Regions from separate parts of the Streptomyces sp. SAI-135 genome, predicted to be linked through region 2. Evidence: riboswitches for the same ligand, from Rfam matches in the RefSeq annotation. Region 2 holds a riboswitch; each other region holds the start of a gene.
What was found. A riboswitch is a leader RNA that binds a small molecule or an ion and turns the genes downstream of it on or off. The one in region 2 is predicted to bind cyclic di-AMP.

Region 1 (6,728 bases), 200 kb from region 2:
GTGGTCCTCCTCGACGTCCATCTTCCGGGTGGTGGCGGGGTCGAAGTCCTGCGCCGGTGCGCCCCGTTGATGGCCGACTCCGAGCAGCCCGTCCGCTTCCTCGCGCTGTCCGTCTCGGACGCGGCCGAGGACGTGATCGGAGTGATCCGGGGCGGTGCGCGCGGCTATGTGACCAAGACGATCACCGGCACGGACCTCGTCAACTCCGTCTTCCGCGTCCAGGAGGGCGACGCCGTCTTCTCGCCGCGGCTGGCCGGCTTCGTCCTGGACGCCTTCGCCTCCACCGACGCCCCGCCGGTCGACGAGGACCTCGACCGCCTCACCCAGCGCGAGCGCGAGGTGCTCAGGCTCATCGCCCGCGGTTACGCCTACAAGGAGATCGCCAAACAGCTGTTCATCTCGGTGAAGACGGTCGAGTCCCATGTCTCGGCGGTGCTCCGGAAGTTGCAGCTGTCCAACCGTCATGAGCTGACCCGGTGGGCGACGGCACGCCGGCTGGTCTGAGGGCGGTCTGCTCACGCTCACACCACGCGCGTCGCGCCCGCGAACGGCATCTCGTCGATGGGTGCCACCCGCACCGGCGCCGACGGGTTCGGGGCGTGGATCATCTGCCCGTTGCCGATGTAGAGGCCGACGTGGCTGATGCCCGAGTAGAAGAAGACCAGGTCGCCGGGGAGGAGTTCGGAGCGGGAGACGCGCCGGCCGGCGTCGATCTGGGCGTAGGTCGTGCGGGGCAGGGAGATGCCCGCGGAGCGGTAGGCGGCCTGGACGAGGCCCGAGCAGTCGAAGGCGTCCGGGCCGGTGGCGCCCCAGACATAGGGGCTGCCGAGCTTGCTGTACGCGTAGGAGATGGCGGCCGCGGCGCGGGAGTTGGGGGCGTCCGTGGTGGCGGCGCCCGGAGCCGTCAGTGCCTCGCGGGCGCCCGGCGTGGCCCGTGAGGCGCGTTCGCCGTCGCCCCCGGGCACCGCTCGTTCCTCGGCCGGCAGCTGGGACATCAGCCGGCGGGCCGCGCCCAGTTTGCCGGTGATCGTCTTCTTGTGGCGCTTCAGTTCCGCCTGGCGCGACTTCAGTGCGGCCAGCTCGACGTGCGCGGCCCCGCGCAGCTGCTCGATCTCCCGCAACTGGCGGCGTACGGTCGCCACGGAGGTGGCCTGGCGGGTGCCGGCGCGTTCGACGAACTCGGCGCTGTCCAGGTACCGGTCGGGGTCGTCGGTCAGCGCGAGCTGCATCGCCGGGTCGAGTCCGCCGCCACGGTACTGCGCCGCGGCGATCGAACCCAGCGCGTCCCGTGCCTCGTTGAGCTGCTCCGTCCTGCGGGCCGCCTCGTCCCGCAGGACGTCCAGCCGGGTCTCGGCCGCGTCCGCCCTCTCCTTCGCGCCGTTGTACTTCTCGGTGGCCTCCTCGGCCTCCTGGTACAGCCGGTCCACCTTCGCCTTGACCTGTTCCGGTGTGAGCTGCGGCTCGGCGTGTCCGATCCCGTCGAAGCCCGTCGCGGTCGCGGCCCCCGCGAGGGCGATCGTCGCTGCCGTACGGACCGTATGGCCGCCGGCCGAGCGCCTGCGGGGCTTGCGGTGCGCTGCCACGTGGACTGCACGTCCTTTCGTACGATCGCCCGCCCCGGGGCTCAGGGACGTACGAACGCCAGGGGGGAGCGGCCGTACGACCGCCCGGGGCGGTGTGCGCGTCCGGCGACGGCCTGCACAGGGGGAGCGGGCCGCCGCCGGACCTTCTCGGCGGTGGTGGCCGACTGCCGCCCCTGGCCCGGGCGGCGGTGGGGAGCCGGTCACCTGGTGGAGGACGCTAAACCTGACCGTGTCCGGGAGGTAACGCGTTGTGCGGAAGTGCCGCCAGGGGACCGGTGGGTGACCGAAGGTGACCGCGCTGCCGGGGTGACGCCGTCGACTTCGCGCGGTGCGCTGACCGAAGTCGGGATTCCGGGACGCGCGGCGGGTGCGGAGTGCTATGGGCCGCATATATGCAAGATCTACTCCCGGGGCCGGTGCGGACCTCCCCGCGGCCGCTGCATAAGCTCCGGCCTCATGGACGTACTCATCCATCTCTTCGTCGGCCTGCACATCATCGGCATCGCCTCGCTGCTCGGCGGCTTCCTCACCCAGATGAAGGCGATGGGCCGGGGCACCGCCCGGTTCGTGCCCGCGATGCTGCACGGCGCCGCGACGATGCTGGTCACCGGAATGATCCTGGTCGGCCTCAACCAGGCCGACGACCAGCACGTCAACAACATCAAGATCGGCGTCAAGCTGGCGCTGCTGATCGTGATCCTCGCACTCGTCTACGTGAAGCGGGACGACGAGAAGGTGGACAAGAGCCTGTTCGGCCTGGTCGGCGCGCTGACCACGGCCAACGTCTTCATCGCGGTGCTGTGGACCTGAGGGCGGCACGGGCGGAGTCGACCGCGCCCGCCGCGACGGCCAGCCAGGCCGCCACGGAGATCCACAGCAGTACCTCGCCGGGTGTCCTCAGCCACGGGATGTCCACGGCGGCGGCGACGGACAGGGTCGCGGCCGCCGTCATCCCCATGGGGAACACGGTGGCCCAGCGGCGCACGTCGTAGCGAAGGCGGGGCCGTACGCACTCGGCCGCCAGCAGGACGGCGTACCAGGCCAGGTCGAGCACCAGCAGGGCGACGGTCACCGCGCGCAGGACGCCGAGGTCGTCGTCGTTCCACAGGTACAGGCGTGCGCTGTCGGCGGCGATGAGCTTCGAGCCGGCCAGCGCGGAGATGGCGAGCGCGCCGCCCGCGATCCACTGGTCGCCCGGCCCCCGGAGCACCTGGCGCAGGTCGAAGTGGAACAGCGCGACGCCGTACAGGACCAGGCCGAGCCAGAACAGCACGAGGGCCGTGTGCGCGAGCCAGGCCGCCGACTCCGCCGCGGCGAGCGTGGCGCCGAGGACCGCGAGGCCCTGGGTGGCCACGCAGCAGAGGAACACCCCGCCGGGCATCCGCCGCTTCCAGTGCCCCACGACGAGCACGATCAGCGGCGGCCACAGCAGCGCGGACAGCGCCAGCAGGGCCTCGGCGAGGGTCTGCCGGCCCAGCACGGACAGACCGGTACCGAGGACGGTGGTCGCGGCCACGGCCGTCAGGGCGCCCGGTGTCCCGGCGTCGGCGACCCATCGCGCGCGCTCCCGCAGCAGTCGTGAGACGAACTCGGCGGCCAGCCCGAGCCAGGCCGCGCAAGCGAGCACCAGGGTGACCCGGGACAGCGTCTCGTGACCGCTGAGATGGAGCCCGACCGAGATGATGCCGGTCGCCATGACGGCGGCCCCGGCCGCGGGCGGGCGCTGCGTCCACCAGAGGCGCAGGGGGGAGTGCGGGGAGGTACCGGACATGTGCCGATGCTAGGAACCTCTCCGCGCGGGGCGAGCTGGGCGCGCACGCGCGCGTGGCGAAATGCACGCGAGTGCGGGCTCCGGAGAACGGCCCCCGGCGCCCGAAGGGCCGGGGGCGGGGACTCAGGCGGGGCGCACCACGCTGTGGATCGCCGACTCGCCGTCGTAGTAGATCGACTCCTCGCGGACGTACGCGCCCGGCTTGGGGGCGTGGATCATCATGCCGTTGCCGATGTAGAGGCCGACATGGCTGATGTCGTCGTAGAAGAAGACCAGGTCACCGGGCTGGGCGTCGGACAGGGAGACCGTGGTGCCGGCGTTGACCTGGTCGTAGGTGACGCGCGGGAGGTCGACGCCGGCGGCCTTCCAGGCGGCCTGGGTGAGCCCTGAGCAGTCGTAGGAGTCGGGGCCGGTGGCGCCCCAGACGTACGGCTTGCCGATCTGCGCGCGGGCGAAGGCGAGGGCCTTGGCGGCCTTGGTGGCGTACGAGGAGTCGGTCGCCGTCGGCGTGCTCTCCTGCGGGGCGGCGGTCTCCTGCGCGGCCTGCTGTGCGGCCTTCTCCGCCGCCGCCTGCTGCTGCGCCAGCTCCGCCGCCCTGCGGGCCGCCTCCTCCTGCTTCTGCTTCTCGATCGCCGCCAGACGCGCCTTCTCCTGGGCGGTCAGCTCCGACAGCAGTGCGCGCGCGTCGGCGAGCTTCTTCTGGACGGTCGCCTTGGCCGTCTTCAGGTCGCTCTGCGTCTCGGTGAGCGTCTGAAGGCTCTGGGAGGCCTCCTGGCGCTTCTTCATCGTCGCGGACTGCTCGGAGACGTAGTCGTCGACCGCGCCCTTCTGACGGTTCGTCAAGCGGCCCATCAGCTGCGTCTGGTCGAAGTAGTCCTGCGGGGTGTCGGCGAGCAGGAAGGTCGCCGTGTCGGGTGCGGCGGCGCCGGTGCGGTACTGGGCCGCGGCGAAGGAACCGAGTTCCTCCCGGGCCTCGTTGAGCTTCTGGGTGCGCTGGGCGACGTCCTCGAGGAGCGTGTCGACCTGCTTGCGCTGCTTTGCCGTCTTCTCCTTGGCCGCGTTGTAGTTGTCGGTCGCGGACTCGGCCTGGCGGTAGAGGGCGTCGACCTTCTTCTCGACCTCTTCGAGACTCGGCCGGTCGTCGGCCGGTGCGGCGTTCGCCGACTGGGAGAGCAGGGCCACGGAGGTGAGGGCGGCCGTCGCGAGGGCCGGGGTCCGTATGCCTGCGACGCGCGTACCGACGGGACGCGACTTGCGGTGCGACGCCAAGGGAGGCGACTCCTTCCCGTGCTCCGCCTACCGGGTTAGCTGTCGGGTTCGGGCGCGGTGCTTCGGAAGGTTTGCCCTACGGCTCTCCCCTGCGCGGGAGGCGGCCGATTCACCCCAGGTTCGGTGGGTCCCCGGCTCCGGGCGCGCGGCGGCGCTGCGGACTCGGCGGAGGCCGTGCGGCCCGGCGAGGTTCGCCGGAGGGGGTCGTACGGCCTGCCCGGAACGGTAGCCAACCGGTGTGGCCCCTGTGAAGGTTGATGTTCGATATGCCCGATACATTTTCGTGACCTTCGTCCCGGCCGGGGCTCGGCGTGGGGTGATCCGAAAGGATCTGCCGTGGCTTGGACGGATTCGGCCCTCTCCGGGCCGGGGAGAGGCGGACGCGGCTGTGTCCGTCACCGGATCCTCACCCGCTGCGGAAGATCATCGGCTGCCGATACGGGCGGATGTTCCCGGGGCGGCGCGGTCTGTCAGTGGGGCACCCTAGACTCGGAGAGCGATGAGCAGCCTCTTTGACGACAGCTTCCTGGCGGACCTCCAGCCCCCTCGCGGGCACGGGGAGGAGCCCCCGCCGCCGCCCGAGGACGAGCACGGACCGGAGCAGGTTCCGGACGACCTGTTCGGTGGGAAGTTCGACGTGCCCCCGGACCGTGACGCCTACTACCGCGACGGCGCCCCGCGCCCCGTGGTGGACCCGGCCGCGCTCCTGGAGGGGCTGAACGAGAACCAGCGCGCGGCCGTCGTGCACTCCGGCACCCCGCTGCTCATCGTGGCCGGCGCCGGCTCCGGCAAGACCCGGGTGCTCACCCACCGCATCGCCCACCTGCTCGGCGAGCGCCAGGTCCACCCCGGCCAGATCCTCGCGATCACCTTCACCAACAAGGCCGCGGGCGAGATGAAGGAGCGCGTCGAGCAGCTCGTGGGCCCGCGCGCGAACGCGATGTGGGTCATGACCTTCCACAGCGCCTGCGTGCGGATCCTGCGCCGGGAGTCGAAGAAGCTCGGGTTCACCTCGTCCTTCTCGATCTACGACGCCGCCGACTCCAAGCGGCTCATGGCCCTGGTCTGCCGCGACCTGGACCTCGACCCCAAGCGGTACCCGCCGAAGTCCTTCAGCGCCAAGATCAGCAACCTGAAGAACGAGCTGATCGACGAGGAGGACTTCGCCGCCCAGGCCGGCGACGGCTTCGAGAAGACCCTCGCCCAGGCGTACGCCATGTACCAGTCACGCCTCCGCGAGGCGAACGCCCTCGACTTCGACGACCTGATCATGACGACGGTCAATCTGCTCCGGGCGTTCCCCGATGTCTCCGAGCACTACCGCCGCCGCTTCCGGCATGTCCTCGTCGACGAGTACCAGGACACCAACCACGCGCAGTACGCGCTGGTCAGGGAGCTGGTCGGCACCTCGGAGCACCCGGTCGACGTACCGCCGAGCGAGCACGACCTGCCGCCCGCCGAGCTCTGTGTCGTCGGTGACGCCGACCAGTCGATCTACGCCTTCCGCGGCGCGACCATCCGCAACATCCTCCAGTTCGAGGAGGACTACCCCGACGCGACGACGATCCTCCTGGAACAGAACTACCGCTCCACCCAGACGATCCTCACCGCCGCCAACGCCGTCATCGAGCGCAACGAGTCCCGCCGCCCCAAGAACCTGTGGACCAACGCGGGCGCGGGCGCGCGCATCACCGGCTACGTCGCCGACACCGAGCACGACGAGGCGCAGTTCGTCGCCGACGAGATAGACCGCCTCACGGACGCGGGGGAGGCGAAGGCCGGAGACGTCGCCGTCTTCTACCGCACCAACGCGCAGTCCCGTGTCTTCGAAGAGGTCTTCATCCGCGTCGGCCTGCCCTACAAGGTCGTCGGCGGCGTCCGCTTCTACGAGCGCAAGGAGGTCCGGGACGTCCTGGCCTACCTGCGCGTCCTCGCCAACCCCGAGGACTCCGTGCCGCTGCGCCGGATCCTCAACGTCCCCAAGCGGGGCATCGGCGACCGTGCCGAGGCGATGATCGACGCCCTGTCCCAGCGCGAGAAGATCAGCTTCCCGCAGGCGCTCAAGCGCGTCGACGAGGCGTACGGCATGGCCGCGCGCTCCACCA
Region 2 (6,728 bases):
GGTCGTCCTGGCCCTGGCCACGTTCGTCCTCTCCTTCACCCTGCTGCGCATCTCCGACCGCTACACCCGGGAGGACCGGGCATGACCCCCCTCACCCTCACCGCCGGCCCCAAGAGCGGCCGCCGCACCGCGTGGGTGCCCACGATCGTGCTGCTCCTCGGCGCGCTGTACTGCCTGATCCCCATCGCCTGGGTGGTCGTCGCGGCGACCAAGGACCGGTCGGAGCTCTTCTCCACCTTCACCTTCGCCCCCGGCACCGGCTTCTTCCAGAACCTGAGCGACCTGACCGCCTACCGGGACGGCATCTTCTGGCGGTGGATGGCCAACTCGGCCTTCTACGCCGGTCTCGGCGCCCTGCTCTCCGCCGCGGTCTCCGCCGCCGGCGGCTACGCCCTCGGCCGCTACAGCTTCCGCGGCCGCGAGGCCGTCTTCAAGATGATCCTGGCCGGCGTCCTGGTGCCGTCCATCGTGCTGGCCGTACCGCAGTACCTGCTGCTGTCCAAGCTCGGCATGGCCGACTCCTACTGGTCGATGCTGCTGCCGTCGATCCTGTCGCCGTACGGCGTCTACCTGGTCCGCATCTACGCGGCCGCGTCCGTGCCCGCCGAACTCATGGAGGCGGCCCGCATGGACGGCGCGAGCGAGTGGCGGATCTTCTCGCGGATCGCCGTACCGATGATGATGCCGGGCCTGATCACGGTGTTCCTCTTCCAGTTCGTCGGCATCTGGAACAACTTCCTGCTGCCCTTCGTCATGCTCGCCGACGACGAGAAGTTCCCGATCACCCTCGGCCTGTACACCCTGCTCGCCCAGGGCGCCTCGCAGCCCGCGCTCTACACCCTGGTCATCACCGGGTGCCTGCTCGCGATCCTTCCGCTGATCGGTCTCTTCCTGGTGATCCAGCGGTTCTGGTCGCTGGACCTGATGAGCGGCTCGGTCAAGGCCTGAGGCCCCGGGCTCCCCCGCACGAACGTCTCCGAACGAGGAACATGACCACCAGCGCGAACGGACGCCGCAAGCCACCGACCATCCACGACGTGGCCCGGGAGGCGGGCGTCTCGCGGGGCACCGTCTCCCGCTTCCTGAACGGCGGCCACTACGTCTCGCCCGCCGCCCGGCGGTCGGTCGAGGCCGCCATCAGGAAGACTGGTTACGTGGTCAACCGGCACGCCCGCAGCCTCAGTACGGGCCGCTCGGACTCGGTGGCGTTCCTGCTGACCGAGCCGCAGGAGAAGTTCTTCGAGGACCCCAACTTCAACGTCCTGCTGCGCGGTTGCACCGAGCGGCTCGCCCAGCACGACATCCCGCTGCTGCTGATGCTCGCCGAGAGCGACGACGACCGGCGCCGGCTGACCCGGTACATCACCTCGGGTCACGTCGACGGCGTGCTGCTGCTGTCCAACCACAGCGGCGACCCGGTCGCGGCCGAACTCCACGACGCCGGGATCCCGTTGGTGGTCTGCGGCAAGCCGATCGGGCGGGGCACCAAGGTGAGTTACGTGGCCGCCGCCGACCGGGAGGGCGCGCAGGACATGGTCCGCCACCTCCTCGCGGGCGGCCGGCGCCGTGTCGGCATGGTCACCGGGCCGCTGGACATGCCGGGCGGCCCCGACCGGCTGGCCGGCTACCGGGACGTGCTCGCTGAGGCGGGCCTGCCGTACGACCCGGCGCTCGTCGTCGAGGGCGACTTCCGGCGCAGCGGCGGCGAACGGGCCGCCCGCCGCCTGCTCGCCCAGGCCCCGGACATGGACGCGGTGTTCGTCGCCTCCGACCTCATGGCCCTGGGCGTCGTGGGCGTCCTCCAGCAGGCCGGGCGTTCGGTCCCGGACGACATCGCTGTCGGCGGCTTCGACGACTCACCGGCGGCCACCGCCGTCGCCCCCGCCCTCACCACCATGCGCCAGCCCTTCGACCGCATCAGCGCCGAGATGGTCCGCATGCTCCTCGCCCAGATCGCCGGCGAGGACACGGCCGGAGTGATCCTCCCGACCGAACTGGTGGTGCGCGACTCGGCGTAGCGCTCCGCGAGGAGCGCGCAGACGGGGCCCGGGACGCGCCGGCACGAGCTACCGCCGCGTCACCGTCGCGCCCCGGAAGCGGAACACCGGTCAACGGATGTGAAAGCAGCGGCCGTCCGGTTCGCGTCGAGTCGAAGGGGCCAACCATCCGTATTCTCTGATCATGGCCGCCTCCACCGCATATTCACTCATCGCCACCGACCTGGACGGTTCGCTGCTCCGGGCCGACGACACCCTCTCCGACCGGTCGTTGGCCGCGCTCGCCCGGGTGGCCGCGGGTGGGGCCCGGCATCTGGTCGTGACGGGACGCCCGGCGCCCAGAGTGCGGCCCCTGCTCGACGACCTCGGCAGCACGGGGCTCGCGGTGTGCGGACAGGGCGCGCAGGTGTACGACGCCGGCGCGGACCGTCTGCTCTGGTCGGTGACGCTGGAGCGGGAGCTGGCCGAGACCGCGCTCGGCAAGATCGAGGCCGAGGTCGGGCAGGTGTACGCGGCCGTGGACCAGGACGGTGTCGACGGGCTCACGCTCATCGAACCGGGCTATCTGATGCCCCACCCGACGCTGCCCGCGGTGCGGGTGGCCCGGCGCGACGACCTGTGGTGCGAGCCGATCAGCAAGGTGCTGCTGCGCCACCCCTACCTGTCCGACGACGAGTTGGCGGTCACGGCGCGTTCGGTGGTGGGCTCGCTGGCGACGGTCACCATGTCGGGGCCCGGGACCGTCGAACTCCAGCCATGCGGCATCACCAAGGCCACCGGCCTCGCGCTGGCCGCCGAACACCTGGGTCTGGGCCCGGAGGTGACGATCGCCTTCGGGGACATGCCCAACGACATCCCGATGTTCGACTGGGCGGCCCGCGGTGTGGCGATGGCGAACGCCCACCCCGAACTCAAGGCCGTGGCCGACGAGGTGACCCTGTCCAACGAGGACGACGGCATCGCCGTCGTCCTCGAAGGGCTCTTCCCGCGGGCGTAGTTCCTAGTACGCGCCGTACACGTTGTCGATGGACCCGTACCGCTGGGCCGCGTAGTTGCAGGCCGCGGTGATGTTCGCCACCGGGTCGTACGGGTCCCACGAGGTGTTGGCCACGTGGTACGCGTTGAAGGTCGGGTCGATCACCTGGAGCAGGCCCTTGGAGGGCGTCCCGGCGGCCGCGTTGGAGTCCCAGAGATTGATGGCGTAGGGGTTGCCGGAGGACTCGCGGATGACGTTGCGGTAGATGCCGTCGTAGGAGCCGGGAATGCCGTGCTCCGCCATGACGGCGAGGGAGGCCCGGATCCAGCCGTCGAGGGTGTTGGAGTAGCCGAGCGTGGTCGCGGTCTGCACGGCCGGGGTGGCCGCGGACGCGCTGGTGGCGCCGATGAGCGGGAGCGCGAGGACGGCGACACCGGTACCGGCGACGGCGAGCTTGCGGGCGAGACGGCTGGTACGGGTACGGCGGTGCTGAGCGGCAGCGGGCATGGCGAAGTTCCTCTCCGTCGCCTGCGAGGTGAGCTGTCGGGTTCGGGCGGGAGCTGCCCGGCCACGCCCACGAAAGGCATGACTTCACCCCAAGCCGTACCGGTATGTCCGAAGACGACCGTTACGGCGACCTACCTGGTTCCCCCGCTCCTGCCGTGGTTCTCGGTGGGTGTACGGGCGGTGGCAGGATTCGGCGTCCGCCCGACAGGCCGGGAACGTATGCGAGAGCACATGTCCGGAACAAGTGGCGAGTTCACATGGCGTGCCTATTGACCTTGGTAAGGGGTATTTGAGGCGCTTGATCCTTTGCGTTCGCCAAGTCTCAACTCACGCGTGGGAAAAGGCGGATCGGTAGATTCCGGAAAGCCGTCGCTCCGGCCGCGCGAGTGGGTCAAGTCACAGCTGAGCGCAAGAGGTGTAAAACGGTCAAGAAGGCTCAACTCATGTTCAACCGACCGGCCGTGGGATCCGCTTCACCCACGTCGGGTGGAAGTCGGTGCCGTCACGGGCCATCTCCGAGCGGGCCTGCGAGCGACATCTCCCGCCGGGCGTCGCCGACATGGAGCGGGTCCGGCGGGCGGCAGACGCGGGCGAGCATCCTCGCCGCCCGCCCGTGCAGGTCCGCGGCCGGGACGGAACCTCCCCTGCGGTGCCCGTCGTCGTCATGACGGCCGTCGGTGGCGCGGACGGTGACGACCGCCCCAGGAGATGCGGAACATGCCGGCCCGGCCGTCGCACCAGGGCTGCGCCGCCGGCCACTCGACCCCCTCGGCCCCGTCGGCGAGTCCGGTCGCCGAGCACGCGTCGCCGGGCACGCCCCCGCTGTTGCCGTGCCCGCGCACGTCCACGCGGACGGACTCGTAGCCGTGGCCTGCGTACCAGGGGGCGCTGCCGGTCGCGGGGCGCGGGCCGGTCGGTGAGGCGATGCGGCAGGTATTCGAGGATCGCGGGTACCGGTTCTTCGGAGAGGGGTCGCCACACGCGTGCGTACAGGAGCGTCCCGTCCGCCGGCGGGACACGGACGCCGGCGTGGGTGGTCTCGCAGGGGAAGGGCGTACGGATGCGCATCGGTGGGGTCCCGTCGGCCTCAGTGCGCCGGGCGTGTGGTGCGGCGCGGCCGGGGCGCGGTGGCCTCGGTCCCGGCTTCGGTTCGGGACACGGACGGCTACTTCCGTACAAGTGGATAGATATCCATCCTTTTCAGGTGATCAAAAACATACCGGCCGTGATCCGATACCGCCTGGCATGGACGGGGCGGGCGCTATCGGTGATCCAAAGGTGACCGGATACGCTGACTTGAGTGATGGCAGCGACCTATCGACATTCCTCGTAACCGCCAGAAGACACCAGCAGACAGGAGACCCCTCGTGACCGTCGTCGGGCCGTTCGGGCTGAGCGTGCGGGACCAGGCTCTGGAAGCCGATGTCCAGGCCGGATTGGCGGCTGTCGAGGAGGGACTGCTCGAGGCCACCAAGAGCGAGGTTCCCTTCATCACGGAGGCCGCCCAGCATCTGGTGAGGGCGGGCGGAAAGCGGTTTCGGCCGCTGCTCGTGATGCTCGCCGCGCAGTTCGGCGACCCCTATGCGCCCGGCGTGGTGCCGTCGGCCGTGGTGGTGGAGCTGACCCACCTCGCCACGCTGTACCACGACGACGTCATGGACGAGGCCGAGGTCAGGCGGGGCGTGGACAGCGCCAACACCCGCTGGGGCAACTCGGTGGCCGTCCTGACGGGCGACTTCCTGTTCGCCCGCGCCTCGCACATCCTGGCCGACCTCGGGCCCGAGGCGGTCCGGGTCCAGTCGGAGGCGTTCGAGCGCCTGGTCACCGGCCAGATCCTGGAGACGGCCGGACCGCAGGACGGCCGGGACCCGGTCGAGCACTACCTGGACGTGCTCGGCGGCAAGACGGGCTCGCTGGTCGCGGTCTCGTGCCGCTTCGGGGCGATGATGTCCGGTGCCGACGAGACGGTCGTGGACGTCCTGACCCAGTACGGCGAGCGCCTCGGCGTCGCCTTCCAGCTGGCCGACGACGTCCTGGACATCGCCTCCGACTCCCACGAGTCCGGCAAGACGCCGGGCACGGACCTGCGCGAGGGCATCCCGACCATGCCGGTCCTGCGGCTGCGGGAGCGCGCCGCCCGGCTGGGCCTGGCCGAGGACATCGCCCTGTGCGAGCTGCTCGACTCCGACCTCACGGACGACGCGCGGCACGCCCGGGCCCTGGCGGCCCTGCGCACCCACCCGGCGCTGGAGCAGGCCCGCCGGGACACCGTGCGCTACGCCGAGGACGCACGCGCGGCACTGGCTCCGCTGCGGGAGTGCGACGCGAAGGCGGCACTGATGGAACTGTGCGACGCGGTGGTCCACCGCGCCGGGTAGTGATGTACGTCACCGCCCCGCAGGCAGCTGCGCCGGGCTGGAAGCGGGCGCCTGTGGGGGTGCCGCGTAGGTGGTCTGGCGGGTGCGGGTGCGTTGTGGCTGGTCGCGCAGTTCCCCGCGGGCAGCTGCGCCGGGCTGGAAGCGGGTGCCTGTGGGGGTGCCGCGTAGGTGGTCTGGCGGGTGCGGGTGCGTTGTGGCTGGTCGCGCAGTTCCCCGCGGGCAGCTGCGCCGGGCTGGAAGCGGGTGCCTGTGGGGGTGCCGCGTAGGTGGTCTGGCGGGTGCGGGTGCGTTGTGGCTGGTCGCGCAGTTCCCCGCGCCCCTGGGGGGTTGCAGTCGCCTGCGTCTCGAGGACCGTCCGTGGGGAGTGCCCTGCCCGGTGCCGCGAGGACCGTCCGCACCAGCCCCCACCGAGCCCGCGTCGGCTGCCGCAGGCATTCAGGGGCGCGGGGAACTGCGCAAAACGCCCGCCCCCACCCGCCCGCGCAGGTATTCAGGGGCGCGGGGAACTGCGCAAAGCGCCCGCCTCCACGCACCCGGGCCAGCCCGCGCGGGGCGGCGCAGGTATTCAGGGGCGCGGGGAACTGCGCGAGACGCCCGCCCCCACCCAGCCGCACCGCTCCCACGACCGAACCCGGGGAGGGGCGCCCCCTACGGGTCGTAGGGGGCGCCGGACTGTTGTGTCATCCCGCAGGTGTACACGGAGTTGGCCCCGAGGGCTGACGCATGCTCATGGCCGATTTGGTCAGATGGACACCACGGAAAACACCACTCCTCACCGATTCGGGTGAGAATGGCGGCTAAGGGTGGACGCACGGGAGTTGAAGCCGCCGCCGACGACGGAGGTAAGGCACACATGGCACCGTACGAATC
Region 3 (6,728 bases), 2.3 Mb from region 2:
AGCAGATCGAGGCACGGGGCGTGGCGGCCGTCCGGATCGCCGACGTGGCCTCGGCGCTCGGGGTGAGCAACGCCCTGGTCCTCTATCACTTCTCCACGAAGGAGAAGCTGGTCGCCGCCGCGTTCACCTACGCCGCCGAGGACGACCTGGCACGTCTGCGCAAGCTCCTCGGCCGCCGCACCAGTGCCCTGCGCCGGCTCAGGTCGGCCGTGCGCTGGTACGCCCCGACGGGCCAGGCCAAGGGCTGGCGCCTGTGGATCGAGGGCTGGGCGGTGGCCCTGCGCGAGCCGGCGCTCCAGGAGGTCACCCGTGACCTCGACAGACGCTGGAAGGCAGCGCTCGCGGAGGTGATCGCCGAGGGCGTCACCGCGGGCGAGTTCCACTGCCCGGACCCGGCCGCCACCGCCCTGCGCCTCACCGCCCTCCTGGACGGCCTGGCCGTCCAGCTGACGTCCTACGCGGGCGCGGTGCCCAGGTCACGGGCCCAGGAGTGGGTGGACGAGGCGCTGTCCCGGGAGCTCGGACTGGACGCAACGAAGCCGGCGTAGCACCGGGACACCCGCCGAACGCCCCGACCACGAACACCGGACCCACCCCGCCGCACCAGCAACCGCGCACACCTCAGCCATCTCACGCCACGAGCCCCGCCCAGCAACAGCAGGCAGTCGGGACGCTCACCAGAGGCGCGAACCACGAACGCCGGACACACCCCGCCCGGCCCTGGCACACCAGCACCGCGCACGCCTCAAGCCGCCGCACGCCGCAAGGCCCACCCAGAAACCGCACGCAGCCGGGACAGCCCCCCGCCCGCCAGACGCCTCAACCACGAACGCCCGACACACCCCACCCCCGCCCAGGCACACCAGCACCGCGCACGCCTCAAGCCGCCGCACGCCGCAAGGCCCACCCAGAAACCGCACGCAAACGAGACGCCCGCCCCGCCCGCCCAGCCCGCGCCCCAGGGAGACGCGGGCCCGACACGGAGGCCGACCCCGCCCGCTCCTCAAGCCACCGATGCGATCCGCGTCTTGATGTCGTCCGGCGAGAGCACACCCTTGGCGGTCACGTGGTCCCCGGAGGACTCGCCCCGCAGCCGGCGTCCGATCCACGGCACCAGGAACTCCCGCGCCCAGTGCACGTCGTCCCGCCGCACGTCCAGCGGCCCGCGAGGGGGAAGCGGCGGCCAGGGCTGGTCCGGGTCGGCCGGGACCTCGAGGCCCAGCACCTGTCCCGCGCGGAGCGCCACGCGCGTGTGCCCCTCGGGAGACAGGTGCAGCCGGTCGTTGTCCCAGGCCCGCCGGTCCTGGATGGTCTTCAGGGACCACAGGTCGAGCACCGGGCACCCGTACCGGTCGGCGACGGCCCGCACATGTCCGTTGTACGTGGCGATCTTGCCGCGCAGATGCTTGAGCACGGGCACACCACGGGTGTCGAAGCCGGTCGTCACCATGACCGTGCCGCACGCCTGCGTGAGCCGGGCGACGGCCCGCTCGAAACGTTCGGCGACCTCGTCGGGATCGGTACCGGGCCGGATGATGTCGTTGCCGCCGGCGCAGAACGACACCAGGTCCGGTGCCAGTTCGACGGCCTGCGGAAGCTGGTCCTCGACGATCTGGTCGAGGAGCTTCCCGCGTACCGCGAGGTTGCTGTACCTGAAGTCGCCCTCGGGCCGCCGGTCCGCGAGAAGCACCGCGAACCGGTCGGCCCAGCCGACGAACGCCCCGTCGGGGCCGGGGTCGCCGACGCCCTCGGTGAAGCTGTCCCCCACCGCCACGTACGACCCGATCACTGAGCTGCTGTCATTCTTCGAATCGTCTGCCACAGCCGTTCATGATTCACCTTCGAATGTGACCTACGCGACCGTAGGAAGGACTTGACGGTCGGTGAGATAAGCCACTCCTAAAGTGTTGGCCAACTGAGGAATAGCCCTCTCATCAGGAATGTTGACGCTGCGACCGCCACACCCTGAAGTCACTGATCCTGAAGTGGCTCCAGGTCGTCCGGAACGCGAAGTGCCCGCTCGTGTAGGGCTCCGGGTCGGTGTAGTCGAAGACCGGCCGCCCGTTGTTCCACCACTGCACCCTGGAGCCGTCGGAGACGATCCGCACCCGGTTCGGCTCGTTCGCGACCAGCAACGGCTCGGTGTAGTCGCGGATCAGGGGCCGCACCCCGGCTTCTTCGACGTAACGGCGCAGCCGTGTCGTGGTGTTGTAGTTGGCGCCGTAGCCGGAGTAGTAGGTCTTCAGGTGGTCGTACTCCGCGAGCGCCCCGCCCCGGTGGGTGGCGAAGAGGTCGTCGGGGGACCTGACGTCGACCGCGTTCCAGAAGTTGTTCAGGTCGGACACCCGGTCGTTGACCCCGCCCGCGGACACGGGGACGGCGGTGTACTCCAGGACGTACGGCCCTTCGAGCCGCTGCCTGAACCAGATCGTCGCACCGGCCGGCACATCGACCTCCAGGATCCCGCGCCGCGCGGTGACCGTGCCGCCCTGCTCGAGTTCGACGGCCCAGCGGCCGAGACCGTGGCGGAAGTCGTCGTGGGCGACGAGGCGGCGGTGGCGGGGCGAGGCGCTCGCGGTGGCCGCGGGGGCGAGGGCGGTCAGGGCGGCACCGGCGGCGAGGACCCCGAAGGCTCTACGCGTGGTCGTCATGGCGACGGTTCCTTCCGTGCAGGGACTGGACCCTTTAGAAAGCGCTTGCGCAGCAACGGAGTTCACTGTGCCCCGCCCCTCCCCCGCCTGTCGACGCCCAGGGCGCGGCCGCCACAAGAACGCAACGAAGCGATCATGGCGGCGCAGGCAGACGCAGGCAGACGCAGCCGGGTACGGCCGCGCGAACACCGAAGGCCGGACCCGGGGATCGGGGTCCGGCCTTCGGTGGCGCAGGGGGGTCGTCAGCCGACGGCGACGCCCTTGGAGCGGAGGTAGGCGACCGGGTCCACGTCGGAGCCGTAGTCCGGCGTGGTGCGGATCTCGAAGTGCAGGTGCGGGCCGGTCACGTTGCCGGTCGCGCCGGAGAGGCCGACCTGCTGACCCGCGGTCACGGCCTGGCCGGCCGAGACGGAGAGCTGGGACAGGTGGGCGTACTGCGCGTAGTAGCCGTCGGCCAGCTTGATGACGACCTGGTTGCCGTAGGCGCCGCCCCAGCCGGCGGAGACGACCGTGCCCGCGCCCACGGCCTTGAGCGAGGTGCCGGTCGGGACGACGAAGTCGACGCCGGTGTGGTAGCCGCTGGACCACATGCTGCCCGCGACGCGGTAGCCGGTGCCGACGGTGGCACCGCTGACCGGCAGGGTGAACCCGCTGGAGCTGCTGGTGGTGTCCGAGCTCCGGGTGGCGGTCGTGGAGTTCGAGGAGGCCTTCTTCGGCTCGGCCTTCTCGGTCTTCGCGGAGGAGGGAGCGGAGGACGAAGCGGAGGACCGCGTCTTCGGCGCGCTCGTCTTGGCCTTCTTGCCGATCGAGAGCTTGAGGCCCGGGTGGATCAACGACGGGTCGTCGCCGACGGCCTCACGGTTGTCGGCGTAGAGCTTCTTCCAGCCACCGCTGACGTTCTGCTCGTCGGCGATCTTCGAGAGATAGTCGCCGGCCCGCACCGAATAGGTGCGCACGGTCGCGGTCTTCGCGGCGGACTTCTTCGCGGCCGTCTTTTCGGCGGACTTCTGCGTGACCGGAAGCGACTGAACGGCCTTTTCCGAAACGGACTGCGGGGTGGCGGCGTGCGCGCCGGTGGCCCCCATGAGCGGGAGGGCGAGCGCGGCACCCCCGGTTCCGGCGACGGCGATCGAGCGGGTGAAGCGCTGGGACTTCGGGCGGCGGTGCTTACCCTTCGCGGGCATGGCGAATTCCTCTCCGGCGCCTGCGAGGTGAGCTGTCGGGTGCGGGCTGGAGATGCCCGGCCGCGCCGAGACGCGGCTTTACCCCTAGCCGTTCCGGAGACCGGAACAGGCGTTTTACCTGTGGGTCCCCCGCTCCTGCCGTGCACGGGTGAGTGGGTGTGGGGAATCCGTTCGGCGGCAGGATTGGGCGTCCGACCGGATCGGTGGCGAACGTAAACGAGCAAGACGCAAAGGGACAAGTGAGAGGTTGCGCGGGAAAGCGTTTTACTTGATCCCTTGTGAGATTTACCGGTCACCCTGCGTGGATCGGACGCCCTCCACCCCCTCGAATCCCCTTGATAACCCTGCGAATTACGTGAACATGACGGGCGACACACCGTCACGGATATGACGCTCCTCACGTCACGAATTCACAGGAACCCGCACGCCGGGCGGAGTTGGGCGGAAGCAGCCAATTCGGACAGAAACCCTAGAGCCGACGCAGTCGGATAACCGTCGCATCGAGGTCACCGCGCAAGCCGGTGCGAAGTCCGTGATGCAGCAGTACGCCCCCTCGGTGCACTTCGCCCGTTTCAAGGCATTCGTACGACGCGTCCGGGTCGAGTCCGCGCAGCCGCAGCGCGGGCACGGGCTCGCCGTACTTCTGTGCCTGAAGCCAGGCGAGGACGACGGTCTCGTCCCCGAGGACGTACTGCACCGCGCTCTGCCCGCCCCGCGGAGGCCGCAGCCGATACAGGTCGCCGCGCTGCACCACGGGCCGGATCTCCTTGTACAGAGCCACCCAGCGACCGGCTTCGGCCAGCTCCTCCTCGGTCCACTCTGCGAGGTCCCCGCCGACCCCGAGCACTCCGGCCATCGCGCTCACGAACCGGAACCGCAGCGAGCTCACCCGTCCGTTGAGCTGCGTGTTGGGGCTGTCGGTGACCCAGGCGGCCATCACGCGCGCGGGGTGGATCTGACTGAAGCCGTGCTGGATGGCGAGCCGGTCGAGCGGGTCGGTGTTGTCGGAGGTCCACACCTGGTCGGTACGGCTGAGCACCCCGAGGTCGATCCGGCCCCCGCCTCCCGAGCAGGACTCGAACGCCACACCGGGGTGCGCCGCCCGCAACCGGTCCAGGAGGGCGTAGAAGCCGCGCACATGGTCGACCCACAGGCGCTGCGGGTAGGGCTCGCCGGGCCAGCCCGCATCCGTGAAGCAGCGGTTGAAGTCCCACTTCACGTAGTCGATCGGGGCCGAGGAGAGCAGGGTGTCGAGCTGCTCCCACAGGTACTCCCGCACATCCTCGCGGGCGAGGTTCAGTACGAGCTGATTGCGAAATTCCGTCCGCTTACGTCCAGATTGGTACTGCACCCAGTCCGGGTGGGCGCGGTACAGCTCGCTGTCCGGGTTGACCATCTCCGGCTCGACCCAGATGCCGAACTGCATGCCGAGCGCGCGCACGTGGTCACCGAGCGGCTTGAGGCCGGAGGGGAAGCGGTCGGGGTTGGGTGCCCAGTCGCCGAGCCCGGCCCGGTCGCTGGTGCGGGCGCCGAACCAGCCGTCGTCGACCACGAACAGCTCGACACCCATCGCCGCGGCCCGCCGGGCGAGGGTGCCCTGCTGCTCCTCGGAGATGTCGAAGTTCGTGGCCTCCCAGGAGTTGAACAGCACGGGCCGGTCCTGGTCCGCGTCCGGGATGACGTACGCACGCTGGTAGGCGTGCCAGGCACGGCTCGCGCCGCCGAAGCCGCCGTCGCTCCACAGACCGGCGAAGACGGGTGTCGTGAAGGACTCCCCGGCATCCAGCCGGAGCAGGCCCGAGTCGTCGTGTCCGGCGCCGCCGGTGATCTGCACGCGCGCGTCGGGCAGTTGGGCCACGGAGATGCGCCAGGATCCCGACCAGCCGAGAGCGACGCCGTAGACCTCGCCGGCCTCCTCGGCGGCCCCGGTGTCGAGCGCGACCCACGGCAGGTGCTGGTGCCCGGTGTGGCCGCGGCGGCTGCCGATGACCTTCTCGCCGTAGGTCAGCGGCGTCCGGGTGAGCAGGGACTCGGCGGCCCAGCGGCCGTGCAGCTGGGACAGCCGCCAGCCGTCCTCGCGGTCGGGCAGGGTCCAGGTGGCGGAGTCGGCACGCAGCAGCTCGACCGGCTCCGGGCCCTGGTTGTCCAGGGTCACCCAGCGCTCCAGGACGTCGTCGCGCATCCGGTAGCGCAGCGTGACGGCCAGCCCGGCGTCGCGGAACCGCAGCCGCAGCTCGTCGTCCCCGGTGTCGTACGCCTCGAAGCTCCACTCGGTGCCGCGCCGCTCGCCGGTGCGCACGGAAAGGGCGGGCCGGGTGAAGCGGGGGCCGCCCTCGACGGGGTACTCCTCGCGGCCGTCCAGCGGGGACTCGAAGGGCCAGTACTCGGGCAGCGGACGGACGGCGAGGGCCTCCGCGTCGGCCAGGGCGATCCTCGGACCCCAGTGCAGATGCAGCAGCTCGTCCTCGGCGGTGAGGTGCAGGGCGTAACTGCTGGCCGGCCCGGACAGAATCCACGTACGGCCGTTCTCGGCGATCTCCAGCATGGTGCTTCCTCACAGATTCGAACAGGTGCCAACAGGTGCGCTCAGGCCCCAACATCATCAAGGGCCAAGGCCCTGGCTGCAATGGCTGTGGACAAGTCATTGCCGACCCTGTGGACAACTCATCACCCCAGGAAGCCGTGTCGTATCGTCGAGAGCGTGCCCCGTCGACGAGCCGCGTCGGCGGAGTCCGGCTGGGAGGAGCCCCCGTGACGCAGCAGATCCCGTCGACCGAACCCGACCTGGCAGGTGTCCGCAATTTCCGTGACGTGGGCGGACTGCCGACAGTGGACGGGCGGCGGGTGCGGTACGGAGTGCTGTTCCGCAGCGGTCACCTCGCGCACGCGACCG

Region 1: it holds a riboswitch for cyclic di-AMP, as region 2 does, so the genes downstream of both, M2163_RS30005 (NlpC/P60 family protein) here and M2163_RS29055 (transglycosylase SLT domain-containing protein) in region 2, are expected to answer to the same signal.
Region 3: it holds a riboswitch for cyclic di-AMP, as region 2 does, so the genes downstream of both, M2163_RS39160 (M23 family metallopeptidase) here and M2163_RS29055 (transglycosylase SLT domain-containing protein) in region 2, are expected to answer to the same signal.

The regions. Positions count from the first base shown of each region.
Region 1 covers NZ_JARXYP010000002.1:5,597,372-5,604,099, forward strand. The annotation lists gene M2163_RS29985 (response regulator transcription factor) at 1-504, shown strand, start outside; gene M2163_RS29990 (NlpC/P60 family protein) at 522-1,583, opposite strand; gene M2163_RS29995 (hypothetical protein) at 2,040-2,393, shown strand; gene M2163_RS30000 (tellurite resistance/C4-dicarboxylate transporter family protein) at 2,371-3,354, opposite strand; gene M2163_RS30005 (NlpC/P60 family protein) at 3,478-4,623, opposite strand; cyclic di-AMP (ydaO/yuaA leader) riboswitch at 4,632-4,801, opposite strand; gene pcrA (DNA helicase PcrA) at 5,123-6,728, shown strand, end outside.
Region 2 covers NZ_JARXYP010000002.1:5,400,457-5,407,184, forward strand. The annotation lists gene M2163_RS29035 (sugar ABC transporter permease) at 1-85, shown strand, start outside; gene M2163_RS29040 (carbohydrate ABC transporter permease) at 82-948, shown strand; gene M2163_RS29045 (LacI family DNA-binding transcriptional regulator) at 990-2,018, shown strand; gene M2163_RS29050 (HAD family hydrolase) at 2,182-2,994, shown strand; gene M2163_RS29055 (transglycosylase SLT domain-containing protein) at 2,998-3,480, opposite strand; cyclic di-AMP (ydaO/yuaA leader) riboswitch at 3,486-3,686, opposite strand; partial or broken gene M2163_RS29060 (CocE/NonD family hydrolase) at 4,010-4,548, opposite strand; gene M2163_RS29065 (polyprenyl synthetase family protein) at 4,848-5,858, shown strand; gene M2163_RS29070 (sigma-E factor regulatory protein RseB domain-containing protein) at 6,712-6,728, shown strand, end outside.
Region 3 covers NZ_JARXYP010000002.1:7,694,506-7,701,233, reverse strand. The annotation lists gene M2163_RS39175 (TetR/AcrR family transcriptional regulator) at 1-548, shown strand, start outside; gene M2163_RS39170 (SGNH/GDSL hydrolase family protein) at 1,004-1,789, opposite strand; gene M2163_RS39165 (DUF6250 domain-containing protein) at 1,935-2,651, opposite strand; gene M2163_RS39160 (M23 family metallopeptidase) at 2,894-3,835, opposite strand; cyclic di-AMP (ydaO/yuaA leader) riboswitch at 3,840-4,004, opposite strand; gene M2163_RS39155 (alpha-galactosidase) at 4,305-6,380, opposite strand; gene M2163_RS39150 (tyrosine-protein phosphatase) at 6,587-6,728, shown strand, end outside.